DNA from 3 places in the Arthrobacter sp. B2060 genome. Region 2 is predicted to be linked to each of the others. Evidence: riboswitches for the same ligand, from Rfam matches in the RefSeq annotation. Region 2 holds a riboswitch; each other region holds the start of a gene.
The links. A riboswitch is a leader RNA that binds a small molecule or an ion and turns the genes downstream of it on or off. The one in region 2 is predicted to bind cyclic di-AMP.
Positions count from the first base shown of each region.

Region 1: another riboswitch for cyclic di-AMP. It lies ahead of AC5RUM_RS08735 (M23 family metallopeptidase); the one in region 2 lies ahead of AC5RUM_RS13510 (M23 family metallopeptidase).
Region 3: another riboswitch for cyclic di-AMP. It lies ahead of AC5RUM_RS18920 (LysM peptidoglycan-binding domain-containing protein); the one in region 2 lies ahead of AC5RUM_RS13510 (M23 family metallopeptidase).

Region 1 is NZ_JBNHFR010000003.1:414,432-422,219, reverse strand. It holds gene AC5RUM_RS08755 (dipeptidase) at 1-1,239, opposite strand, end outside; gene AC5RUM_RS08750 (DUF3043 domain-containing protein) at 1,371-1,973, shown strand; gene AC5RUM_RS08745 (quinone-dependent dihydroorotate dehydrogenase) at 2,124-3,197, opposite strand; gene AC5RUM_RS08740 (alpha/beta fold hydrolase) at 3,282-4,313, shown strand; gene AC5RUM_RS08735 (M23 family metallopeptidase) at 4,351-5,064, opposite strand; gene AC5RUM_RS08730 (hypothetical protein) at 5,063-5,200, shown strand; cyclic di-AMP (ydaO/yuaA leader) riboswitch at 5,223-5,396, opposite strand; gene AC5RUM_RS08725 (class I SAM-dependent methyltransferase) at 5,637-6,287, shown strand; gene AC5RUM_RS08720 (isoprenyl transferase) at 6,360-7,208, opposite strand; gene recO (DNA repair protein RecO) at 7,211-7,788, opposite strand, start outside.
Region 2 is NZ_JBNHFR010000007.1:51,298-59,085, reverse strand. It holds gene AC5RUM_RS13520 (NlpC/P60 family protein) at 1-662, opposite strand, end outside; gene AC5RUM_RS13515 (C40 family peptidase) at 763-1,437, opposite strand; cyclic di-AMP (ydaO/yuaA leader) riboswitch at 1,508-1,677, opposite strand; gene AC5RUM_RS13510 (M23 family metallopeptidase) at 1,816-2,640, opposite strand; cyclic di-AMP (ydaO/yuaA leader) riboswitch at 2,645-2,853, opposite strand; gene AC5RUM_RS13505 (iron-dependent transcriptional repressor DtxR) at 3,021-3,716, opposite strand; gene serC (phosphoserine transaminase) at 4,045-5,175, shown strand; gene AC5RUM_RS13495 (DUF3027 domain-containing protein) at 5,258-5,803, opposite strand; gene AC5RUM_RS13490 (cold-shock protein) at 5,810-6,193, opposite strand; gene AC5RUM_RS13485 (hypothetical protein) at 6,375-6,608, shown strand; gene AC5RUM_RS13480 (helicase-associated domain-containing protein) at 6,619-7,788, shown strand, end outside.
Region 3 is NZ_JBNHFR010000013.1:19,118-26,905, reverse strand. It holds gene AC5RUM_RS18950 (dihydrofolate reductase family protein) at 1-511, opposite strand, end outside; gene AC5RUM_RS18945 (MarR family winged helix-turn-helix transcriptional regulator) at 1,190-1,609, shown strand; gene ppk2 (polyphosphate kinase 2) at 1,665-2,600, shown strand; gene AC5RUM_RS18935 (anthrone oxygenase family protein) at 2,677-3,138, opposite strand; gene AC5RUM_RS18930 (cupin domain-containing protein) at 3,324-4,262, shown strand; gene AC5RUM_RS18925 (hypothetical protein) at 4,426-4,692, opposite strand; cyclic di-AMP (ydaO/yuaA leader) riboswitch at 4,980-5,153, shown strand; gene AC5RUM_RS18920 (LysM peptidoglycan-binding domain-containing protein) at 5,157-6,020, shown strand; gene AC5RUM_RS18915 (PKD domain-containing protein) at 6,181-7,788, opposite strand, start outside.

The DNA of each region.
Region 1 (7,788 bases), on a different contig from region 2:
GATGCCCATCTCCACGGCAGGCACGCCCCAGGACTCCCCCAGAGCCCACATGGCGTATTCGGCCGCAGCTGATCCCCTGTCCGTAAGGTACGCATTGCCGCTCTCCCCTGGTGTGAACACGACCTTCGCCCCGAACGGCGCATTGGCTTCGACGTGACGCCGGACTGCGTCCATCGCATCGGCGGGCACCTGGCCCGGGGCCAGGCGGAGGCTGAACTTTGCCCGGGCCCGCGGCAGCAGCGTGTTCGAGGCCATCTCAACCGCGGGCGCGTCGAAGCCAATGATGGACAGGGCGGGCTTGGTCCACATGCGGGAAGCAATCGAACCCGTGCCGGCCAGCTGCACGCCGTCGAGCACTGAAGCGTCCGCCCTGAACTCCTCCTCGGTCAGGTCCACGGCGGCTTCGTCATAGCCTGTGAGCCCGTCGATGGCCACGCTGCCTTCATCGTCATGCAGGGTGGCGATTAGACGGGACAAAAGAGTGGGGGCATCCAGCACCGGGCCGCCATACATCCCGGAGTGCACTGCATGGTCCAGGACCTGGACTTCGATGGTTCCGTCGATGAGGCCGCGGAGGCTCGTGGTGAGCGCCGGAACGCCCACCTTCCAGTTGCTGGAATCCGCCACGACAATGACGTCGGCACGGAGCAGTTCCCGGTGGGTTTCCAGGAACGTGCGGAAGGTCGGCGAGCCCGCTTCTTCCTCCCCTTCAAAGAACAGGGTCACGCCTAACCCGAACTGCTCGCCGAGCACGCGGGTCACGGCTCCGTAGGCAGCAATGTGCGCCATGATTCCGGCTTTGTCGTCGGCGGCTCCGCGGCCGTAAAGCCGCCCTTCGCGTTCGACGGCGGTAAAGGGCTCGGATTCCCACAGCGCCGGATCGCCCGGCGGCTGCACGTCGTGGTGGGCGTAGAGCAGGATGGTCGGCTTGCCTTCTGCCGGTTCACGGCGGGCCACGACGGCAGGTCCACCGGCCTTCCCGTCCACTTTGTTGCAGCGCAGAATCCGGACATCTTCGAAACCCGCGCCCTGAACCAGCGCGGCAACCGCCTCGGCGCTGCGTTCCAGCTGCGCAGGATCGAAGCTGGCCCAGGCGATGCCGGGGATGCCGACCAGGTCCTTCAGGTTGGACATGGTGGCCTCAAAGCCGGCGCTTACGGCATTCCGCAGGGCGTCCGGGTCGACGCCGGCGACCGAACTGCCCGGCTGTTGCGGAGTGGCCGCTGATGTTGAAGTCATGGCCAAAACACTACCCGCGGCACAGCCCACAACATACAAGGCGCCGGAGGGCTTGGCGTGCGCGTGTCACGGGCACATTGTCCGCGCTCCGGCATGACGGAAGGCGCGGTCCTGCAAGGTATTCTGTTTTGGTGTTTGGACGTAAAAAAGAAGCGCCAGCGGCGCAGGACGTAGTAGACCAACAGGCTGCTGATGCAGCTGCCCGGCAGCCCGGGGTCATGGGCAAGGGGGCACCCACGCCCAAGCGCAAGGCGCAGGAAGCAGCACGCAAGCGGCCTCTCGTGCCCGAGGACCGCAAAGCTTCAAAGGCCGCCGAGCGAGCCGCCGTGCAGGAGCAGCGCCTGAAAATGCGCCAGGCGCTCGATACCGGCGACGAGCGGTTCCTTCCGATCCGTGACAAGGGGCCGCAGAAGCGGTTTGCCCGCGACTATGTGGACGCTCGGTTCAGCCTCGGCGAGTACCTCATGTTCGGTGCGTTGATCTTTGTGATCGTGTCACTGGTGGTTCCGTCCTCGAGCGAACAGATGATTTATGTCCTCGGCGGTTTCTGGGTCATGTTCCTTGCAGTCTTCGTGGACGTGTTCATCCTGTCCCGGCAGCTTCGCAAGAGGCTGACTCAGAAGTTCGGGGAAGTGGAGCGCGGCACTGTCTGGTATGGCTCGATGCGTTCCCTGCAGTTCCGGAAGCTTCGCCTCCCCAAGCCGCAGGTCCGGCGCGGCCAGTTCCCGTCCTGACTCCCAGCGTTCCATTCTCCGGGCCTCCTTCCGGATCCGGCGCGGAATATACAGCAGCCCCCGGCGGTGTCACCGCCGGGGGCTGCTGTATGTCTGCGCCGGAAATCCCTACGCCGGAGGCACTCCCGCCGAGGAACCCGCAGGCTGCGTTTAGGCAGCGCGCCGGGATTTGGCCAAACGCCTGTTGATGCGCGCCGCCCAGAACGGACCTTCATAAAGGAACGCTGTGTACCCCTGAACGAGCGTGGCACCGGCATCCAGCCGGTCCTGGACGTCCTGGGACGTCTCCACTCCGCCCACGGAAACCAGCGTCAGCCGGCCGTCCGTTGCGTCCTTAAGCCGGCGCAAAACCTCCAGCGAGCGGGCCTTCAGCGGAGCCCCGGACAGCCCGCCCGCCCCGCAGGCTTCGATCTTTTCGCTGTCAGACTTCAGGCCCGTCCGTCCGATGGTCGTGTTCGTCGCGATGATGCCGTCGAGGCCCAGGTCCAGCGCGAGCCGGGCAACGTCATCGATGTCCTCATCGCTGAGGTCAGGCGCGATCTTGACCAGCAGGGGCACGTGCCGGCCGGCCGCTTTGTCAGCTTCCTCCCCCACAGCCGTCAAAAGGGGCCGCAGGGTCTCCACATTCTGCAGGAGCCGGAGGCCCGGCGTGTTGGGGGAACTCACGTTCACCACGAGGTAGTCCGCCGCCGGAGCGAGGCTGCGCGCGCTGATGAGGTAGTCCTCCACAGCATCTTCAAGTTCCACAACCTTGCTTTTGCCGATGTTCACGCCGATGAGGGGACGAACCTTGGGGTGGCGCCGTTGCAGGGCAGCCCGGGCTGACTTGAGGCGCGGGGCCACGGCCGCAGCGCCGTCGTTGTTGAATCCCATCCTGTTGATGACCGCACGGTCTTCGATGAGCCGGAACAGCCGCGGCTGCTCGTTGCCCGGCTGGGCGCGGCCGGTGATGGTCCCCACCTCCACGTGCCCGAAGCCGAGCTCCGACAGGGCCTCGATGCCGTGGCCTTCCTTGTCAAAGCCGGCGGCGAGCCCGAACGGCGACGGGAAGGTGAGCCCAAAGGCATTCGTCTGCAGGGACGCGGGTGGGGCCGTAAACCGTGCCAGCAGCCGGCCCGCCCCGGTGGAATGGGCCAGCCGGATGCCTTTGAAGCCGATTTTGTGGGCGCGTTCGGCGTCCATCCATGAAAAGGCCAGCCTGAAGAAAGTCGGATATACGCGCATGCCTCTAGTTTTCCGTCTTCGGCGGTGCAGACCAAACCGGCCACGGCACGTGTCGACCACCAGCGGCGCGTCTAGTCTGGTGCCATGGAGTGGCAGAGCGACATCCTCGGCGAGGGCTTCGAATCCTTTGCCTTCGAGGCCGTGGGCAGCGACGGCGTCGCACGGACGGCGACGCTTGTCCGCTATGCCCCATTGAACAACCCCGCACCGCCTGCGGCGAACCCAGCGCCACCTTCGGCGCAGGGGGAGCGGCACCGGCGCCGTGCAGTGCTGTTCCTGCACGGCTGGAGCGATTACTTTTTCAATGTTGAACTGGCACGCTTCTGGAACGGCCAGGACTTCGAGTTTTTTGCCCTGGACATGCACAACCACGGCCGCAGCCTGCGCCCCGAGGCGCACGGCGGGTACGTTGCCGACCTGGCAAACTACGACGCCGAAATCAGCACCGCCGTCGGCATGATCACGGCGATGGAGCCCGCGGCGCCGCTGTCGCTTGTGATGATGGGGCACTCCACCGGCGGCCTCGTGGCGGCCCTGTGGGTGAGCCGGAATCCGGGGGTGGTGTCACAGCTGGTCCTGAACAGTCCGTGGCTGGAAATGCACGGCAGTTCCCTGGTCCGGCGGGCCGCCTGGACCATGGTGGAGCCCCTCGCCCGCTTCCGGCCGGAGGCTGTGCTCCGCCTGCCCGAGCGCGGCTTCTACTGGCGCAGCATCAGCAACTCAGCCGAAGGGGAATGGACCCTTGATGACAAGTATCGGCCTCCTATGGCCTTTCCGGTCCGCGCCGGCTGGCTCAGCGCAGTCCTTGCCGGCCAGGCGCAGGTTGCACGCGGGCTCCATATCGGCATCCCCATCCTGGTGATGATTTCCGGTGCAAGCGCCAACGGGCCGTTCTGGACCGAAGAGATGCGCAGGACGGACGCAGTACTGGACGTCAACGTCATCGCCGTGCGGGCCCTCTCACTGGGCCAGAGCGTGTCCGTGGAGCGGATCGAGGGCGCCCTGCACGATGTTTTCCTGTCCCGTGCCGAGGTGCGCGCGGACGCATACCGGCGGCTGGCCCGGTGGATCCACGGCTTTGCCGCTGAGGACGAATCCTTCGGTCGGCTCCCATGAGAGTGGCCAGGTGCAGCCAGGAAGTCGCCCTGTTTGCCTATAGGTAGCTGGCGGGGTTGACGGTCCTGTTATTGACCATGACTTCAAAATGAAGATGGCAGCCGGTGGAGCTGCCGGTCGTTCCGACAGCGGCTATCCGTCCACCCTGCGCCAGGGTCTGGCCCTTGGAAACGCCGATGCTGGCCAGATGGTTGTATGTGGTCTTCAGTCCCTTGCCGTGGTCAACAACAATCCGGTTTCCGCCGCCGTACGGGCTCCAGCCTGCCTCGGTGACCTTTCCCCTGGCCGCAGCCAGAACGGGCGTGCCGCACGCCCCGGCGAAGTCAAGCCCCGTATGTAATTCGCCGATTGCCCCGGTCAGGGGATTGACGCGGTGCCCATATGGGGAAGTCACGATCGTAGAGGCGAGCGGTGCCCGCAGGCCTGCCGAAGGCGCGGAAGCCCGGGCGGGTTTCGGTGCCGGCTTCCGTACCGGTTTGGGTGCGGCCTTCAGTGCCGGTTTCCGCGCCGGCTTCGATGCCGCTTTCCGCGCAGCTTTCGGTGCCGCTTTCCGCGCGGCTTTCGGTGCCGCTTTCGCTGCCGCTTTCGCTGCCGGGGAGGCCTTGACCTGGGGCTGGTCAAAAACCAGTGGAGATCCTGCATCCGCGAGCAGGGAGGGTTGTGCGGCCGGAGCGGCCACTGCACTGGCAGGAGCCTCCCCCGTGGCCAAGATCCCTGTTGGGGCGGCGTGAGCCGTGGAGAGTACGGTCATGCCGATCATTCCCGTCACCGCCGCCGCAACAGCCAGCTTTTGGCCGCGGCCCCGCGGCCTGGGCACCGGGGATGAGGCTGCCCGGCGGCGGCCCTTACTGGATGTGCGCGGGAAAATGGCACGGCGCAAGCCGTGATTGTCGTGGGAAGGCACAGCGTAGGTCCTCTCGACGCCGGCGAAATTAGCTGTCGGATTCGGACGAGTGGACTGTCCGGCCTCCCCTGCCGCGCGCCTCACAGGCTGCAGTGACAGGGCCAGGCTTCACCCCAAGACGCCCAAAGGCGTCATTCATGGGTCTTCCGCCCCCGCCTGGAGTGAAGGGATCATGTACCGCCGGCGGGGTTTGGCGAAGCGGGTACACGCATACCCGGTGAAGGTATGTGGTACTAACCATGAAACCAAGAAAAACAGGGTGTTACAAATTCGTTACGTAGAGGATGGCGTGTTGCGGTTGCAGAAGGGGGAGAAAGCGACTAGGTGGCTGCCCTAAATCCGACCAGCTGGCTGCCGGTGGGCGGGGTTGCAGTGGCGGCGGGCCAACAGGAGACAAGGCGTGTCGGTAGGCTCGGTCCATGGTTGACCACGAGAACTTGATAAAGGTCAGAACCGCTTACGATTCGGTTGCCGAGGCTTACTCGAGGGTGATCCCCGATACAGCCTTTGAGTCGCTTCTCGACATGGCCATGGTCGACGAGTTCGCGGGCCACATTCGCACCTCCGCGGACCGGCTAGTGATCGACGCCGGATGCGGCGCCGGCCGAATGAGCAAATACCTGACCCGCACGGGACTGAACGTCACAGGTGTGGACCTGTCGCCCGAGATGATCCGGGTCGCGCAGCAGCTCCATCCCGGTCTCTGCTTTGAAGTGGGAGAGTTGACCGACCTGCCGGCATCCGATTCTGCTGCCGACGGCATACTTGCCTGGTATTCGATCATCCACTCCCCCAGGGCAGAGTTGCCGGCAATTGCGCGGGAGTTCTGGAGAGTCCTCCGCCCATCCGGCTCGGCGCTCATCGCTTTCCAGGCCGGCAGCGGCCATCGCACTATTAACCACGCCTACGGACATGATGTCGAGCTCAGAGCAGAACTGCATTCCCCCGAGGAAGTAGCCACCCGGTTCACTGAGCAAGGCTTCGTGGCACGCGCACAACTAGTACGCTCACCGAGAGCCATGGAAAGCCACCAGCAGGCCGCCATTCTGCTTGGCAAACCACAGCATTAGATCCTGGGCGCGCGTAGTAGTGCCGCGTGCCAGGGAAACTTCTTCGAATATCGTGAGGGTGAAGCGCGGGCCCTACCCGGGCTGATGGGTGGCGGCCGCCATGGGAGTCTTGGCAGCATCCACCGCTCCCCCGTAGCGGCGGTCCCGCTGTGCGTAGATGCCCACGGCGTCCCACAGGGTGCGGCGGTCGACGTCCGGCCAGAGCGTGTCCAGGAAGACGAACTCCGCATAGGCCGACTGCCAGAGCATGAAGTTGGACAGCCGCTGCTCCCCCGAGCTGCGCAGGAACAGGTCGACGTCGGGCAGGTCCGGTTCGTCGAGGTACTTTTGGACGGTTTTCTCCGTGATGGAACCGGGTTTGAGCCGTCCGGCGGCGACGTCCTCGGCGATCGCCGATACGGCATCGGCAATCTCGGCGCGGCCACCGTAATTAACACACATGGTTAACGTGCACGTGCTGTTTCCGGCGGTATAGGCCTCGGCTTCTTCCAGTTCGCGGATCACTGATCCCCAGAGCTTGGGCCGGCGGCCGGACCAGCGCACCCGCACGCCCCAGTCGTCCAGCTGGTTCCGCTGCCGGCGCAGCACATCCTTGTTAAATCCCATCAGGAAGCGCACTTCCTCCGGGGACCGCCGCCAGTTCTCCGTGGAGAAGGCGTAGACGGTGATGTACTTGATGCCCAGTTCGATGGCCCCGGCCACCACGTCCAGCAGCGCAGGCTCCCCCGCCTTGTGGCCCTCGATGCGGGGCAGCCCCCGCTGGTTGGCCCACCGTCCGTTGCCGTCCATAACAATCGCCACGTGCCGGGGCACGAATTCCGCCGGGATCGCCGGGGCAACAGCACCGGAAGGGTGCGGATACGGCGGCACCACCGGAGCGGTCCGGCGCCGGGCAGGGGTGCTCTTCTTTCCCAAGGACACTGTTAGGTACGCTCCACATGTTTGAGGGATTTCAGGACACGTTCAAGATGCCACTGCAGGTAACTGGCCACGAGGCCTGCCGCTTCCCGCCGGTGCAGCGGCAGTGAGGAATCCGCCGTCGTCCAGTTTCCGGTGAGCAGGGCACCCAACAGCGCCACCGTCTCGGCGGCCGGGGCCGCTGACCCGGGCGGCCGGCACTCCCCGCAGACCATGCCGCCCAGCGGCGCTGAAAAGGCGTTGTGCGGCCCTGCCGCACCGCAGCGCGCACAGCGGGTAAAGCTGGGCGCCCAGCCGCCGGTGGCCAGCGCGCGCAGCAGGTAGGAGTCCAGGATCAGTTCCGGCGTGTGGTCCCCGCGGCTCAGGGCTGCCAGCGCCCCGACGAGCAGGTTGTACTGCGCGGTGCCGGCCTCGCCGTCGACGTCTGTCAGCTTTTCAGCGGTCTCCGTCATGGCGGCGGCAACTGTGTACCTGCCGTAGTCGGCGGCGATGTTTCCGCCGTAGGCACCCTTGGCGACGGCTTGGGTGACGATGTCCAGCGACTTGCCGGACACCAGCTGCAGGTCCGCCACCATGAAGGGTT
Region 2 (7,788 bases):
TGGGCCAGGCCCATGCCGCCGTTTTGGTAGTAGGCGAGGTCGCCCGGCTTGGCTTCGGCAGCGCTGACAGTGCGGCCGAGGGACAGGTAACCTGCCGGCCAGCCGTGGTAGTTGATGCCCACAGCGGCCAGCGAGTTGGTGGCCAGCATGGTGCAGTCCTGCGAGACGCCCAGCTGGGCGTATGCGGCAGCAGCGATGGCAGCTCCCTTGCCGCTTGCCGAGGACGTGTTGGCAGCAGGTGCAGCTTCCACCTTCGCGGTGGCCTGAACTGCCGGAGCAGCCTTGACGGCCGGGGCTTCCACGGCCGGCGCGGCTTCCTGGACGTTGACGACCGGCTTGGGAGCCTCAACGACGGGGGCCGGGGTGGTGGTGATCGCCGGCTTCTCGTAGGAGATGGCGATGCTGGATGCGGCCGAAATCGGTGCCGACGCCAGGGACTGCACTTCCAGGGTGGACGTGGAAGCCGAGTCGCGCTGAACGTTGGTCTCAGCAGCGTTGGCGGCGATGCCGCTGGTCAGAACGAGTCCGGAGGCGGCAGCGATAACAGCAGCCTGACGGCCTACTCCGCCGGCGTTGTCGCCGACAGCCTTGGCAATGACGGACAGCGAGTTGGTCTTGGTGACCTCGGCGCGGTGGCGTGCAATGGTCGCACGTGTAGTCATGATTTCTCTCTTTCGTGTTCCACGGCCCGCTGTAGCAGGCCGCGGTTTAGCGACGCGCCGGCGTCTTGGGGGTACGCCGAATCGTCTCGAATGGGGGGTTTTAGCGAAGGGTGTAGAACGAGGACGTGCCCGTGGCGGACACTGCATGCAGGATGGTGCCCTGCGAGGGGTTCAGCGCGCTGATCATCATGCCGTTGCCAACGTAGATGCCAACGTGGGCACCGCCGTTCTGCATGACCAGGTCGCCGGGAGCGGGAGTCGACGTGGGCTTCATGGCTGTCCACGCATTGACGCGCGGAATGCTGATGCCCGCCTGTGCGTAGACCCACTGGGTGAAGCCGGAGCAGTCCCAGCCGCTGGGAGTGGTGCCACCCCAGACGTACGGGCTGCCGATACCGGTGTAGGCGATGCCCGCGAGACCTGACGTTGCACCCGAGCCTGCGGCGTCAACCAGTTTCCCGGCCTTGGCCGCGATGGTTTCCACGGCAGCTTCGGGGCTGGCCGTGTCGTCGCTGGACTGGGGCGCGACTGTCTCAATGACGGGGGCTGCCTCGGTGGTAACGGCAGGACGCTCGAAGGAGACGGTTGCGGTGGGCGCGGCGGTCACAGCAAGCTGTGCCGCCTGGGATCCGGACTCAGCGGAGGCGGAAACACCGATGTTGGCGTCGGACGCGTTGGCTGGCATGCCGGCGCTCAGGACGAGACCTGAAGCGGCCGCAATGACTGCTGCCTGACGACCTACTGTGCCTGCATTGGCGCTTACTGCCTTGGACACGGAGTCCAGCGGGTTCTTACGAACCGTTTGCGCACGGTGGCGCGCAAGATTGTGGCGTGAAGACACGAAGGTAGCCTCTCCCAATGCCTACGAGGTGAGCTGTCGGATTCGGATGGGAGTCACCCGGCCGCGCCGCTTCCTGGGAAGCTTTGCGACTTAACCCCAAGGCCTTCTTGCGAAGACCAAAATTGGTTCCCCCGCCCCTGCCAGACGATGTAATGCGAACGGACCTTGAGCGGTGGCAGAGTTAGGCAATCCACTCAAGGGCGTCAACTTCGGAAAAGTTGACGCGGTTTAGACGGTACAACAGTTCGGAGGGAATGTCACATTCAGGTCACGGCGTGTCACGAGAATCTGAGAGCTCTCCATCGGCTTTGCTTACAGCCAGCCTTCGGGATCAACGACTTCTCCGTTGACCATCACCTCAAAGTGGAGGTGGCAGCCGGTGGATGCGCCGGTGGTCCCGCTGAGTGCCACCGTGTCGCCCCGGCTGACCTTCTGGCCGACCTGAACGCTCGATGACGACAAATGGTTATACGTGGTTTCGAGGCCGTTGCCATGGTCGATGACAACCCTGTTGCCGCCGCCAAACTCGTGCCAGCCCGCAAACGTGACCGTGCCGCTGGCCGCTGCGTACACCTCTGTTCCACACTGGGCCGCGAAGTCCTGGCCACGGTGGAACTCTCCGGCGCCGCCAGTGATGGGGCTCACGCGGTATCCGAAGGGCGAGGACTTCACCATGGTGGCCAAGGGCATGCCAAGGCTGCCGACGGAGGCTGCGCGGCTGATACTGCCGGCGGACTGTGCGCTCAGGAGCTGCTTGAGCTTGCCATCCGGGTCACCGGCTGTCGCAACGGAGGTGCGGCTGAAGTCAATCTTGGCTGCCGCCTCGGCGGAGACCTCTGGCTGCGCCGTGGCGGCACCTGCGGCGGCCGGGGCGCTGTGGTCGGCCGTGGCCAGGACCGGGCTCGTGGCGGGCACTGTGACGGTCAGCAGGAGGCCCGAGGCGGCAAGGGCCACGCCGACCTTCTGCCCGACTCCGCTGGCAGCGGCGAAGTCAGCGACCTGACGGAAAGGACTGCGTTGCTTCCGCGCTTGACGCTGCGCATCGCGGGGTCGCTCAGCGGCGACCGCTACGGGCGTGCGGGGCTCGGCAGCGGAGCCGGTAGCGCGGCGGCGGCCCCGGGCATTCTGCATGGTCAAGAACGGTTCCTCTCTGGGTAGCCTGCGAAGTTAGCTGTCGGATTCGGGTCAGAGAGTTGATCGACCCGGTCCGCAATGACAAGCCTTTTTGGCACAGAGGTATCCGGGGATTCCGTCTGTGGAAGGTGGCTTGCTGCTGCGGACTTCACCCCAAGGCCGTTTTAAACGGCCAGTTGTGGTTCCTCCGCCTCTGCCAGAAGGTGTTTCGAGCGACTGATCCGCTGGCAGAGTTCGGCTCCGGATCAGGTAACGCTTTGGTATCGGCGCTGCGACTTAACTATAGGCGATTAAAGCTTGCGGTAATAATTCCGTTATCTTGCTTGTGCAAAAGTGGTGGGTCATCCTGCCAGCTGATGTCGGACAACCTGCACCGGGGTGACTCAGGCCACCCGGACAAACACGTGCGCAGCAACTTCGGGCGGCAACTCGAGGGCGCCGTCGATGCCAGGGACACGCACGGAAATGTACTCCCCGACCCGTTCCAGCGACACGGTCGCTCCCGGGCGGATCCCGCCCTCGTCCAGCTGCTGCAGGAGTTCGGGCTCGACCTGAATCGGTTCGGCGAGCCTGCTGACGGTCACCCGCGAGTCCGGGCCATAACTGCCCATGGCGTCCAGCAGGTTCAGGTCGACGTCGGCAAAGGTGCGTGTCGGCTCGCCGCCCAGCGCAGCCAGCCCGGGAATGGGGTTGCCATAGGGCGATTCCGTGGGGTGATTCAGCATCTCGTAGATCCTGCGTTCCACGCGTTCGCTCATCACGTGTTCCCACCGACACGCTTCGTCATGAACATACGCCCAGTCCAGGCCAATGACGTCGGCAAGCAGGCGCTCGGCCAGCCGGTGCTTGCGCATCACCTCGGTGGCGCGTTTGCGCCCTACTTCGGTCAACTCCAGGTGCCGGTCGCCGGTAACCACAACCAGCCCGTCCCGCTCCATCCGTCCGACGGTCTGGGAGACGGTAGGACCCGAATGGCGGAGGCGCTCGGCGATGCGGGCACGCAGTGCCACGATGTTCTCTTCTTCCAGCTCCAAAATGGTCCGAAGATACATCTCCGTGGTGTCGATCAGATCCGTCATTCAGCTCAGCTCCTCGAGCACAGTACTTGCGTTCTCCCACGGTACCGCGGGCCCCTCGTCTGGCGGCTCGGCATCCAGCCGCCGCGGCCCCAATCCGGCGGCGGTGCAACGCCGACTGTCCGCCTGTTCGTCCACCAAAAGCTTAGCCTATTTTGAATTACTCCGGATAAACCGCGGCGTCTCAATGACTGGACTGTGACGGGCACGGTTCCCGGGATTTCCGCGTCTCAGGCAGAATAAAGGGGGCCTTCGCGGGCAGCCATACCTGACCGCCGGTCACCAACTGTCCCCGCCGATCCGCATGTCCATGCCGAAAATTGGAGCCCCTGTGAGCGAGACCAGCATCACCATCCCAGCAAACCTCCTGCCCAAGGATGGACGGTTCGGCGCCGGACCTTCCAAGGTCAGGCCGGAGCAGGTCGAGGCGCTGTCCGCAGCCGCCACCACGCTCCTGGGCACGTCCCACCGCCAGGCGCCGGTGAAGAACCTTGTCGGATCGGTTCGTGAGGGCCTCAGCACGTTCTTCCGCGCCCCCGAGGGCTATGAAGTTATCCTCGGCGTGGGTGGCTCGACGGCGTTCTGGGACGTGGCGAGTTTTGGCCTCGTGGAGCAGAAGGCCCAGCACCTCTCCTTCGGTGAGTTCGGTTCGAAGTTTGCCGCGGCCACCAACAAGGCCCCGTTCCTTGCGGATTCGTCCATCATCAAGTCGGAGCCGGGAACCTGCCCCGAGCCCCGGGCAGAGGCAGGCGTTGACGTCTACGCCTGGCCGCAGAACGAGACCTCCACCGGTGTTGCCGCCCCGGTCAAGCGCGTGAGCGGCGCGGATGCAGGTTCCCTCGTCCTGGTGGACGCTACGTCCGCTGCCGGAGGACTGGACGTAGACGTCGCCGAGACCGACGTTTACTACTTCGCACCGCAGAAGAACTTCGCTTCCGACGGCGGCCTGTGGCTGGGTCTCTTCTCCCCCGCCGCGCTGGAGCGTGCCGCGCGGATCAAGGCCGGCGGCCGCTGGATCCCGGACTTCCTGGACCTGCAGACGGCCATCGACAACTCGAAGCTGAACCAGACCTACAACACCCCGGCGCTGGCCACCTTGGTGACCCTCGACGCGCAGGTGCAATGGCTCAACTCCAACGGCGGCCTCGACTTCGCCGCCGGCCGAACCGCCGACTCCGCGGGCCGCATCTACAAGTGGGCCGAGGCCTCCGAGTTCGCTACGCCGTTCGTCGCCAACGCCGCGGAACGCTCCAACGTCATCGCCACGATCGACTTTGATGACTCAATCGATGCCGCGGCCATCGCCAAGGTACTGCGCGCCAACGGCATTGTGGACACGGAACCGTACCGCAAGCTGGGACGTAACCAGCTCCGTATCGCGACTTTCGTGGCGATCGACCCTGCGGACGTTTCGGCGCTGCTGGAGTGCATCGACTACGTGGTGGGCGAGCTGAAGAAGTAGCCTCCCCGCGCCGCTGCCACAGGCAGCATCAGCGTTCGACGGCGCCGTCCGGGCTCGTGTCCCGGCCGGCGCCGTTCGCCGTTCAGCCTTCCTCGCCGGCCGGGTCCTTTGCGGTTTCCTTTACGGCTGCCTCCGGGGAAACCTCCGGCTCCTCCGCGGCTCCGGCACCGGGAGCGCCCGCCTCTGACACCCCTGCCCCAGCGGCCTGCGGTGCGTCTTCGTCCGCCAATGCATCGTCCTGGGCATCCTCCGGCCGGACACGCTCCGCCCAGGGAACCCACTCCGGGGCGAGGATCGAGTCCTCGGAGGGCAGCAGGCCCAGCTCGTTCACGGTGATCACCTTGGACCGCGAATTTCGTGTGAGCACGGCGTACCACTGCCATCCGACGTAACCGGGCAGCTTGGATTCGAACAGGTGGGTCACCAGGCGGTCACCCTCCGTGCGCGCGGCCAGGTGTTCGCCGATTTCCGATGCCTTGGCGATGCCTTCGATGGCGGTCCGGGCCACGTCTACGGCAGCCGCGAGGACGGCGTCGGGTTTTCCGGTGCGCCAGACCGGGACACCGGCACGCTTCCCGGGCGTCTTTGGTGCCGCCTTTGATTCGGCCTGTTCAGGTTCCGGGTTCATGGGGACCTAGGCGTCCAGCTCGTCGGCAACCTTACGCAGGGCGGCGGCGATGGCCTTGCCCTTGTTACCCTCCGGGTATTTGCCGGCGGACAGGGTGCCGGAGAGGTTGTCCAGCACCGTGACGAGGTCCTGCACCACAGGCGCGAGGTCCCTGGCATTGGGCCGCTTGGCCTTGGCGATGGATGGGGTCTTGTCCAGTACCCGCACGCCCAGGGCCTGGGCGCCCTTGCGGCCGTCGGCCACACCGAACTCGACCCGCGTGCCGGCTTTCAGTTCGGTGACGCCCCCGGGAAGCGCCGACTTGGGCAGGAACACTTCCTGGCCGTCCTCGCCCGCGAGGAATCCGAATCCCTTGTCCTTGTCATACCACTTGACTTTGCCGGTAGGCACGTAATCAACCTTCTTCGTTCTGACTGTCTAGACATGTCCGGCCATCACCGCATCCGCACCGGTGTACGGGTTCAGGGTATGACTGCCTGGTTCATGTTGGTCTGCTACTTCAAGGTTATCCTGACTGGCTTGGGATTCCTGCTTTGAGGCGCAGCCGCGGCGGGACTGTTAGCGTTACGGCATGATACCCACGCGTTTCCGGCGTCCTTTGACGGTCGCCGCAGCGGTTCTGGCAGTGCTTTCCCTGGCGTCCGTGGGAACGGTGATGGCGATGGCATACGGCGGCCAGGCCGCTCCGGCCGCGATCACGTCCGCTGCCCTCTACGGGCTTCCGCTCGCTTTCATCCTGGTATTCGTGCTGGTGATCGACAGCATTGCAGCACGGCGCCGGGCAGGAAACGGCGGCGGGCGGTAACGTTGGACTGATGTCCCTTATTCGTGCGCTCAGCAAGGAACTGGAGGCACGCAGCGACGCGTCGTTGCGTGCCCTGTTCGCTGCGCGGCCGGATCTCATTTCGCCGGGCGTACCCGATTTCGCGGCGCTGGCGGCCCGTGCCAGCGCCCGGGTCAGCGTGCAGCGGGCACTGGAGCGCCTCAACCGGCCCCAAATGCAGGTGCTGGAGACGCTTCACCTGTGCACGAACACCGATACCGGGCACAGTGCGTCGGCAGCAGGCGTCAAGAAACTGATCGCAGGCTCTTCGCTGGCCGCCGTTGAGCGTATCCTGCTGTCGCTACAGGAGCTGGCGCTGGTCCACCGTGCAGAGCCCCCTCACACCGCGAGCCCATCCGCCCACCGACAGCGTTTCTACCTGCCGGTGGGCAGCCTGAAGGATGTCGTGGGGATTTATCCCGCCGGGCTGGGTCGCAGCTACACAGAATTGGTCCGGCTGCAGCCGGCCTTCGCCCAGCGCGTCGTCCAGCTGGTCGGCGAACTGCACCGCAGCGGCGCCGCCATCCAGCCCGCCACCACCCCGATGGAAGCGGCGCTGGCCCTGCAGCACTGGACCTCCTCGCCCGAGGCCCTGCGTGCCATCCTCGCCACGGCTCCGGAACGCACGACGGCGCTGCTGGCCCGGTTTAGCAACTGGGCCATGGGGGCCGTCCCGCAGGCACAGCGGAAAGCGTCGGTCATCGGCGAGGGGCACGACGTCGGACCGGTGGACTGGCTGCTGGCCCGTGGCCTGCTCGTGCCGCTGGACGCGGCGCACGTCGAACTCCCCCACAGCGTGGGGATATCCCTCCGGGGCGGCGCAGTAATCGATAACTTCTCCCTCACCCCTCCCAAGCCCACCTTGGGAACCACCACCGCTTCCCTCCGCCGCAACGCCGCCTTGGGCGCAATCGCCGAAACGCTGCGGCTCACCGGCGAGCTGCTCCACGCCGTCCGGGAGCAGCCATTGGGAACGCTGCGCAGCGGCGGAGTGGGCATCCGTGAAATGCGCCGACTGGCCGACGCCCTGCGGGTGGACCAGCATGCGGCCGCCGTCCTCCTGGAGTTCTGCGCCCTTTCGGGACTGGTCCGGCTGGATGTGGACAGCTCCTGCTGGGTGCAGCCGCCCGAACTCGAGTGGCTGGGCCTGCCCCGACAGGAA
Region 3 (7,788 bases), on a different contig from region 2:
CCGGGCCGGAATCGGGGAACAGCCGTGTGCCTTGGCCGATGACGACGGGATAGGTGATCAAGTCGAGCTGGTCCACCAGGCCGTTGCCCAACAGCCACCGGACGAGGGCACCACTGCCCGGCACCAACAGGTCGCCATCTTGATGCGCCTTCAGATCACGCACGGCCGTGGCAATGTCGCCATGCAGGACAGTTGTGCCTGCCCACTGCGGGTCGGTGAGGCTGGTCGACACCACGTACTTCGGCCGGCTATTCAGGGCAGAGGCAATCGGGTTGGTGCTCGGATCGGCCATCGCGCCCCAATAGCCAGCGAAAATCTCGTATGTCCGCCGGCCAAAGAGAAACGCGGCCGCGCTGCCATAGGCCTGGTTGAGATAGTCCCCCGTTTCGGTGTCGAGAAGTGGTATGGCCCATCCGCCGCGTTCGAAGCCGCCGCTGCGATCCTCGTCAGGTCCTCCCAACCCCTGCATCACACCGTCCACCGAGACATTGGTCGTGGTCGTTAGCCTCATGTCGTGTCACCCCGTCGGACAGCAGCCGCGGACCCCTTCTGGACCCGCCAACTTGCTACAGACAAGCACACTTGCGGGAGCTTGGGGAGGGCGAGATCGTCACCGTCGCCTCGTTGGTGGTTCCGTGGAGGTCGTTGGCAGTTCGTTGCCACTCGACACCCTCATCTGCGATGTGCATTGCTTTCGCTTCGGATGGCAATAATCGTCCCAGCCGGCGCCTCCTCCCCCGCCCGGTGCCCGACCCCGGGCTTGCCGAAATTCAGGCAGGGAACCAGTCTCAGCTGGACATTCGATTGGGACCCAGACCCAACGGCCTAGTGTTGGGTGGGTCAGGCGGCCTGGCCAGTGATGGATATCGGACGTCGGCCAGTGGAATACCAAAGGGAAGCTACACAATTACCGCTGCCTGCATCGGAGCGCCAAAAGCGATGCTTACCATCTCGCAGCCCGACCGACGCGGAGGAACAGCGCATGAGGTGGCTCTGGACTGCGGAACCACAACGAGCGTGAAACTCGACCTCAGCGCGGGGCCAGTGTCCGCCCACGCCACCCGCATGACCGCCGAGCCCGGCCGCACCGCCGTCGCCGGCTTATGGATCGTCCCAGCGCCCTGATGGAACAAGGCTCCGCCGCTCCCCCACCTTGCAGGTGTGGAACGGCACCTGCCACTATGGCAACGTGAACAGGCCTGTTGGATACTGGGTCAAGCGGCTGGACGTGGCACTGGAGGCGGTGCTCGATGCCACGCTCGCCCGGCTCCGCCTGACCAGGAGACAGTGGCAGGTCCTCGGCACTCTCAGCTCGGGCCCCGTAACACCTGCCGAATTAGGGGACGCTCTGCGTCCGTTCAGTCAAACCAACGGCGTCGACGCACAGCAACGGGACATGGCCTCACTGGTCCGAAGGCAGCTGGTGTTCCTACAGGACGGCTACCTCACGTTAACAGAAGCAGGTAAGGCACTGCACGCCCAAGCAACCGGCCTGGTGGAAACCACACGACGGGACCTCACAGCGGGCATCGGAACCGATGAATACGCCATGGCCGTCAGCGTTCTCGAACGCATGTGCAACAACGCAGACCGCATCATCACACGCTGAGGGCGGGACCCCTGTTAAAATGCCGTCAATGAGTCGGCGAGCCTAAGGAGCCCCGATGGTAGAGGCATCCCAGCCCTGGACACCCAAAGATCCTTGGTGGGTCAGGGATAACCTGCGGGAGGCTATCGACCGCCTCGTGGACTTGGGATATATCGTCGCCGGCGGGCAGGGCGAGGACCCTGAGCTCATCGACCCCGGCGGCTCTGCCGTGGAAACCTGGCGCGAGGATTACCCGTACCACGAGCGGATGACCCGGGCGGAATACGAAATCGAGAAATACCGGCTGCAGATCGAGTTGCTGAAGTTCCAGTATTGGGGCCAGGACAACAACCGCAGGAACGTGATCGTTTTCGAAGGCCGTGACGCTGCCGGCAAAGGTGGGACGATCAAGCGCTTCACGGAACACCTCGATCCCCGGTCGGCACGCACGGTCGCCCTCGCCAAACCATCCGACCGCGAACAGGGCCAGTGGTACTTCCAGCGCTACGTCCAACACCTGCCGACCGCTGGAGAAATCGTCATGTTCGACCGCTCTTGGTACAACCGGGCCAACGTCGAAAAGGTGATGGGGTTCTGTAATGAGGAGGAATACCGGACCTTCATGAACCAGGCCCCGATCTTTGAACAGATGCTGGTCGACGCCGGCATCCACCTGAACAAGTTCTGGTTCTCGGTGACCAGGCACGAACAGCGAACACGCTTCGCTATCCGACAAATCGACCCTGTCCGGCGTTGGAAGCTCTCACCCGTGGATCTTGCCTCACTGGACCGCTGGGACGAATACACCGAAGCCAAGGAACAAACGTTCCTTCATACGGATACAGACCACGCGCCGTGGATCACCATCAAATCCAACGACAAGAAGCGCGGCAGGATCAACGCCCTGCGCTACTTCCTCAACCAGTTTGACTATGAGGGAAAGGACACCTCAGTCGTGTACGACGCCGACCCGCTGATCGTACGCCGAGGCCGCGAGGCAGTGGGAGACTGAGCTGTCCCGTCCGGCGCCCCTGACCTGTTCGAGCCTGACGCGCCAGCCGGCCGAGCGCCGCATCATGTGCATGAGACTAGGACGTCGACACCGGGGCCAGGAGCCCGGCGGCGCCTGCGACCGAGAGGGCGGCACGCAGATGGTTGGCCTTGGTCCAAGGGCGTTCGTAGCTATGCCACTGTCCTTCCAGATGACCAGGTCCATTCCGGGAAAGGCTGTTGTTGAGCGGCACATTGATCGCCATGGTTGACGCCCAACCCACCAGGTAAGCCGCTGCGCCGGCGGCCCTCAGCGGCGTTTGGGGCCGGGGGTCGATGGCTGCTGCAACCACAACTGCCGCGCAGGCGGCAGCGGTGCCGAAAAACAGGACCATGAATGGAGGCCGCACAGCGTTCTCATTGATTGATGCCATGGTCGCGATCGCTTCGCCGGACTGCCGACGGCGCAGGGCGGGCATCACTACCGCCGAGAAGGCCAGGTAAAAGCCGCCGACCAATGCGGATCCGGTCCCGGCCGCGACCGGTAACCACCCGCTCACAGCCGTGCCTCGGCATGCGCGGCCCGGACGCCAGTTGCGGCGGTACGGACCGCATAAGTGACTCCGGTGACAAGAAGAGGAGCGGGCGAGGAAGTTATGGTCATGGCTCCAGAGTGCCAGCCACTTTGTGGACGCTGAATGGCTCAGCGTCCACTCTGCATATCCTATCGTCTAGAATCGGCTACATGGATCCCTTGTCGGCGTTCCTTAGCGGGCCCCGGGCAGGCGCCGCGTTCACTCTGCGAGTAGTGATGGATCCGCCGTTCGCCATTGACGTTCGGGACGAGGCCGCCCTGACCGTGATAGCTGCCGTCCGAGGGACCTCGTGGATCGTCAGCCAGGGAAGCCCGCCACAGCTCCTCAGCACGGGGCAGGCAGCGACGGTCCGCGGCCCTTCCCCGTACCTGGTGGCCGATGCCCCAGACCGGCCGCCGACGGTGCTGATCGGCCCCGGCCAGTCCTGCCGCACGCCGACCGGCGACCACTTGGAGACCACAATGGCCCAGGGGGTGCGGACCTGGGGCAACGCCACCCACGGGGAAACCGTCCTGCTGATCGGCACCTACCAATCAGAAGCGGCGGCCGGCCGGCTGGCGACCTCCGCCCTACCAGACCTGGCAGTCTTCACTGAAAAGGAAACCGATCCGGCACTGCTCCAGATGCTCGAGCGAGAGCTCACCTCCCCCGGCCTGGGGCAGGCGAGTGCATTGGACAGGGTTCTGGATTTGCTGCTGCTGCACCTCGTGCGCGGCTGTGTTGATCGGGCCACGTCCGACGTCCCAAGCTGGGCGGCAGGCACCCGTGACCCTGTCGTTGCCCAGGCACTGACCCTGCTGCACGAGGAGCCGGCCGTGCCGTGGACCGTCGCGGAACTGGCCCGAAGGTCGCACGTCTCCCGGGCTACCCTGGCTGCCCGGTTCCACACCGCCGTCGGGCAGCCGCCGATGACCTATCTCACCGCCTGGCGCCTGGCTCTGGCAGCTGACCGACTGGCCAGCAGTACCTCCACGACTGCCGTCATCGCCGCCGAGGTCGGCTACAGCAACGCCTTCACGTTCAGCACCGCCTTCACCAGGGCCTATGGCACGAGCCCGACTAGCTACCGCCGCGCCGGGCGCGGCTAGCCGTCCACAGGCGAGGATAGGTCCGGAGCATGTCAGCCGAGCAGTTCGGGGCGCTCTCTGACAGCCTCACGTACCAATGACTCTCCGCGGTACCAGATTGGGACGGTGGACCGTCCCGATCAGAGCGTATGCCCTTCCACCTGCGGGGAGGCCGGCATAGAGGTTAGGCGTCTGCCTCGGTTGCATCTTCCAGTGTCGCCGGGGCGAAGATGGCCGCCGCCACGTCTTCCCGAAGGAAATAGTTCCGGCGTTCCAGGGGCTCCAGACTGCCGCGCACGACGTAGTAGCCTCGCCCTTCCCCGGGCCCACCCGCGGCCCGGTCGAGGGCGTCGACCATGTCCCTGTCCAGGCGCTGGTCCGGGCCACGGTCCTGCAGCACAGCAAGATCTTCCGGCAGCAACGCACTGATGAGTCCCTGAATATCCGTCATGGCAGCTTCCTCGCCGGCACCGCTGGAACAATAACTGATTCCCCCGCGGGCGTGTCCGGGGGTGCCCTGGCCGGTTGCGTCCACAGCGATTCTAGGACCCGGAGGACTTCGCGGCCAGACTTGGCATGGCACTGCCGCCATGGTAATCAGCGGCGGTTTTGGACACGTCGGACCCTCCGCGCCGTTACCGAAATGTGACTTTTGGCGCACAGGTGGGTTAGCCTGTAGCGGTGCCCCGGTTCATGCGGGGGCATTCCCGGGCAGAATGCCGAGCCCTGCCGCTGACCGGGATCCGTTCGCAATATCCAAGAGGCAGGGACGGGGGAACCACATTAATACTGGCCTTGCTCGCCAAGGCCTAGGGGTTAAGTCCAGACGCTCCCGTGCACATAACGGGGCAGGACCGGGTGACTCCCATCCGAACCCGACAGCTCACCCCGCAGGCATGGGAGAGGCAATCCACCATGTCACGTAAGTCCATGTCCGCGCGCCACCGCGCCACCCCCACGACGTCCATCGCCCTTCAGGGCCTGTCGTATTCCCTCAAGTCCAACGCCGCATCAATAGCTAAGCCTGCGGCAGCAGCGGCTGCTGCGTCCGGACTGCTCTTCAGTGTCGGGGCACCGGCTCAGGCAGGCACCTACGCTCCCGAGGCCACGGGCAGCACCAGCGCCCAGGTGCAGGCCGCACCCCAGGTCCAGGCTGCCCAAGACCTGGCACCCGTAGGAGGATCTGGCGTAGCAGGCGCATCACACGCTGTTGTATCTGGCGACACGCTGGGGGCGATCGCAGCACGCCACGGCGTGAGCCTCGATGCAGTACTCGCCGAGAACAACCTGTCGCTGGCCTCGGTAATTTATCCCGGCGACCAGATCCTGATCCCGGGTCCCGGACAGCCTGCAGCAGCACCGCAGGCACCCGCTGCCCCGGCTGCGCCGGCAGCACCCCAGCCGGCCGGCATGGGGATCTACCATGCGTCGTCGTCGGTCACGCCGGCACCGGCTGCTCCGGCCAGTGGCGTCGGCGCCGCCCTCGTGGCTTCGGCCCGGGCACAACTGGGTGCCACACAGGACTGCACCATCCTGGTGGAACAGGCCCTGCGCTCCGTCGGCAAGTCGGTCGGAGACCTCGCTCCCCTGCAGTTCCACCAGTACGGCACACCGGTGTCCACGCCCCAGGCCGGCGACCTGATGATCCGCGCCGGACACGTTGCAATCTACATCGGTGGCGGGCAGGCCATCAGCAGCGGCATGAATGGCGTCAACGAAACCATCGTCCACCCTGCCTCCTGGCTTGGGGGCTCCACTTTCGTGCGGGTAAACGCCTAAAACGTCAGAGCAAGCATAGACAGTGGCAGGCGCGGCAGCGCCTGCCACTGTCGCGTCTGCCAGGGCTGCGTACGGGCCTGACGACGACGGGTCCTCCGGCACAAATTCCGGAGGACCCGTCGAGATCTGTCTACTTCAAGTCATGGCAGTGTCGGTCTGGTTAACCTGCTGGTTTCAGGGCGGTACGCCATGCTCCCACGGCCTTGGCGGTGCTGAAGGTCCAAGTGGCGGTGCCGGTGGCGCCGGCGGTGGCCTGGGTCCTGTCGGCCTGCTCCGCGACCTGGCCACCGGTGGTTTCCCAGCGCTCGGTCCAGCCGGTGGGAGCGGTGGCTGCCGGGCTGGAACTGTCGAAGCCGAGGCCGCCGATGAGCAGGGCGCCATTGCTGGCCGTGGTGACGCTGCCCACCGCGACGCTGGTCGCCGAGAAGCTCGAGTTGACGGCGGTGGCCACGGTGCTGTCCAGCGGCGTGGTGGTATTGACACCGGTGTAGGCGGTGATGCCGCCGCCCCACTTCACTGCCGTGCTCAGCGTCCACGTGTAGCTCGCCGGGTCGGCGGAACCAACCACCCGGTAGTAGGCGAAGACGCGGGCGCCGCTGCCGATGGACAGCCCGCTGGTGATCGCGGTCCAGCCCGCCGGGACAGCGACCGTGGGGTTCTTGTCCGCGGTGAAGGACGCCACCAGGACGTCACCGGCGGCCCGGCCGGTCGGCGCGGGCAGGGAGACGGTGGTGGTCGCCGTTTCGGTGGACGCGGTCCGGGTGCTGCGCACGGCGATCCCCGGGCTGCCGACCGGGTTGACCGTGATGGTCCGCGTGGTGGAGTTCGAGCCGCCGGCGTTGGTGGCGGTCAGCCGCGCGGTGTAGGTCCCTGCCGTGGTGTAGGTGTGGGACGGGTTCTGCGAGGTTGACGTGGAGCCGTCACCGAACTCCCAGGCCCACGACGTCGGCGAGCCGGTGGAGGTGTCGGTGAAGTTCACCGCCAGCGGTGCCGTGCCCGTGGTCGGCGAGGCCGTGAATGACGCGACGGGCGCGGCGGGCCCGCTGACCGGGTTGACCGTGATGGTCCTGGTGGTGGAGTTCGAGCCGGCGGCGTTGGTGGCGGTCAGCCGCGCGGTGTAGGTCCCGGCCGCCGTGTAGGTGTGGGACGGATTCTGCGTGGTCGCGGTGGCGCCGTCACCGAACTCCCACGCCCATGACGTCGGCGTCCCGGTGGAGGTGTCGGTGAAGTTCACCGCCAGCGGGACCGTGCCCGTGGTCGGCGTCGCGGTGAACGACGCGACCGGCGCGGTGGGCCCGGGCGGCGGCACCGTCCCGCCCGGTTTCAGGGCGGTGCGCCAGGCGGCGACGGCTTTGGCGGTGCTGAAGGTCCAGGTGGCGGTGCCGGCGGCGCCGGCGGTGGCCTGGGTCCTGTCGGCCTGCTCCGCGACCTGGCCGCCGGTGGTTTCCCAGCGCTCGGTCCAGCCGGTGGGAGCGGTGGCTGCCGGGCTGGAGCTGTCGAAGCCGAGGCCGCCGATGAGCAGGGCGCCGTTGCTGGCCGTGGTGATGCTGCCCACCGCGATGCTGGTCGCCGAGAAGCTCGAGTTGACGGCGGTGGCCACGGTGCTGTCCAGCGGTGTGGTGGTGTTGACGCCGGTGTAGGCGGTGATGCCGCCGCCCCACTTCACGGCCGTGCTGAGCGTCCAGGTGTAGGTGGCGGGGTCGGCGGAGCCAACGACCCGGTAGTAGGCGAAGACGCGGGCGCCGCTGCCGATGGAGAGCCCGCTGGT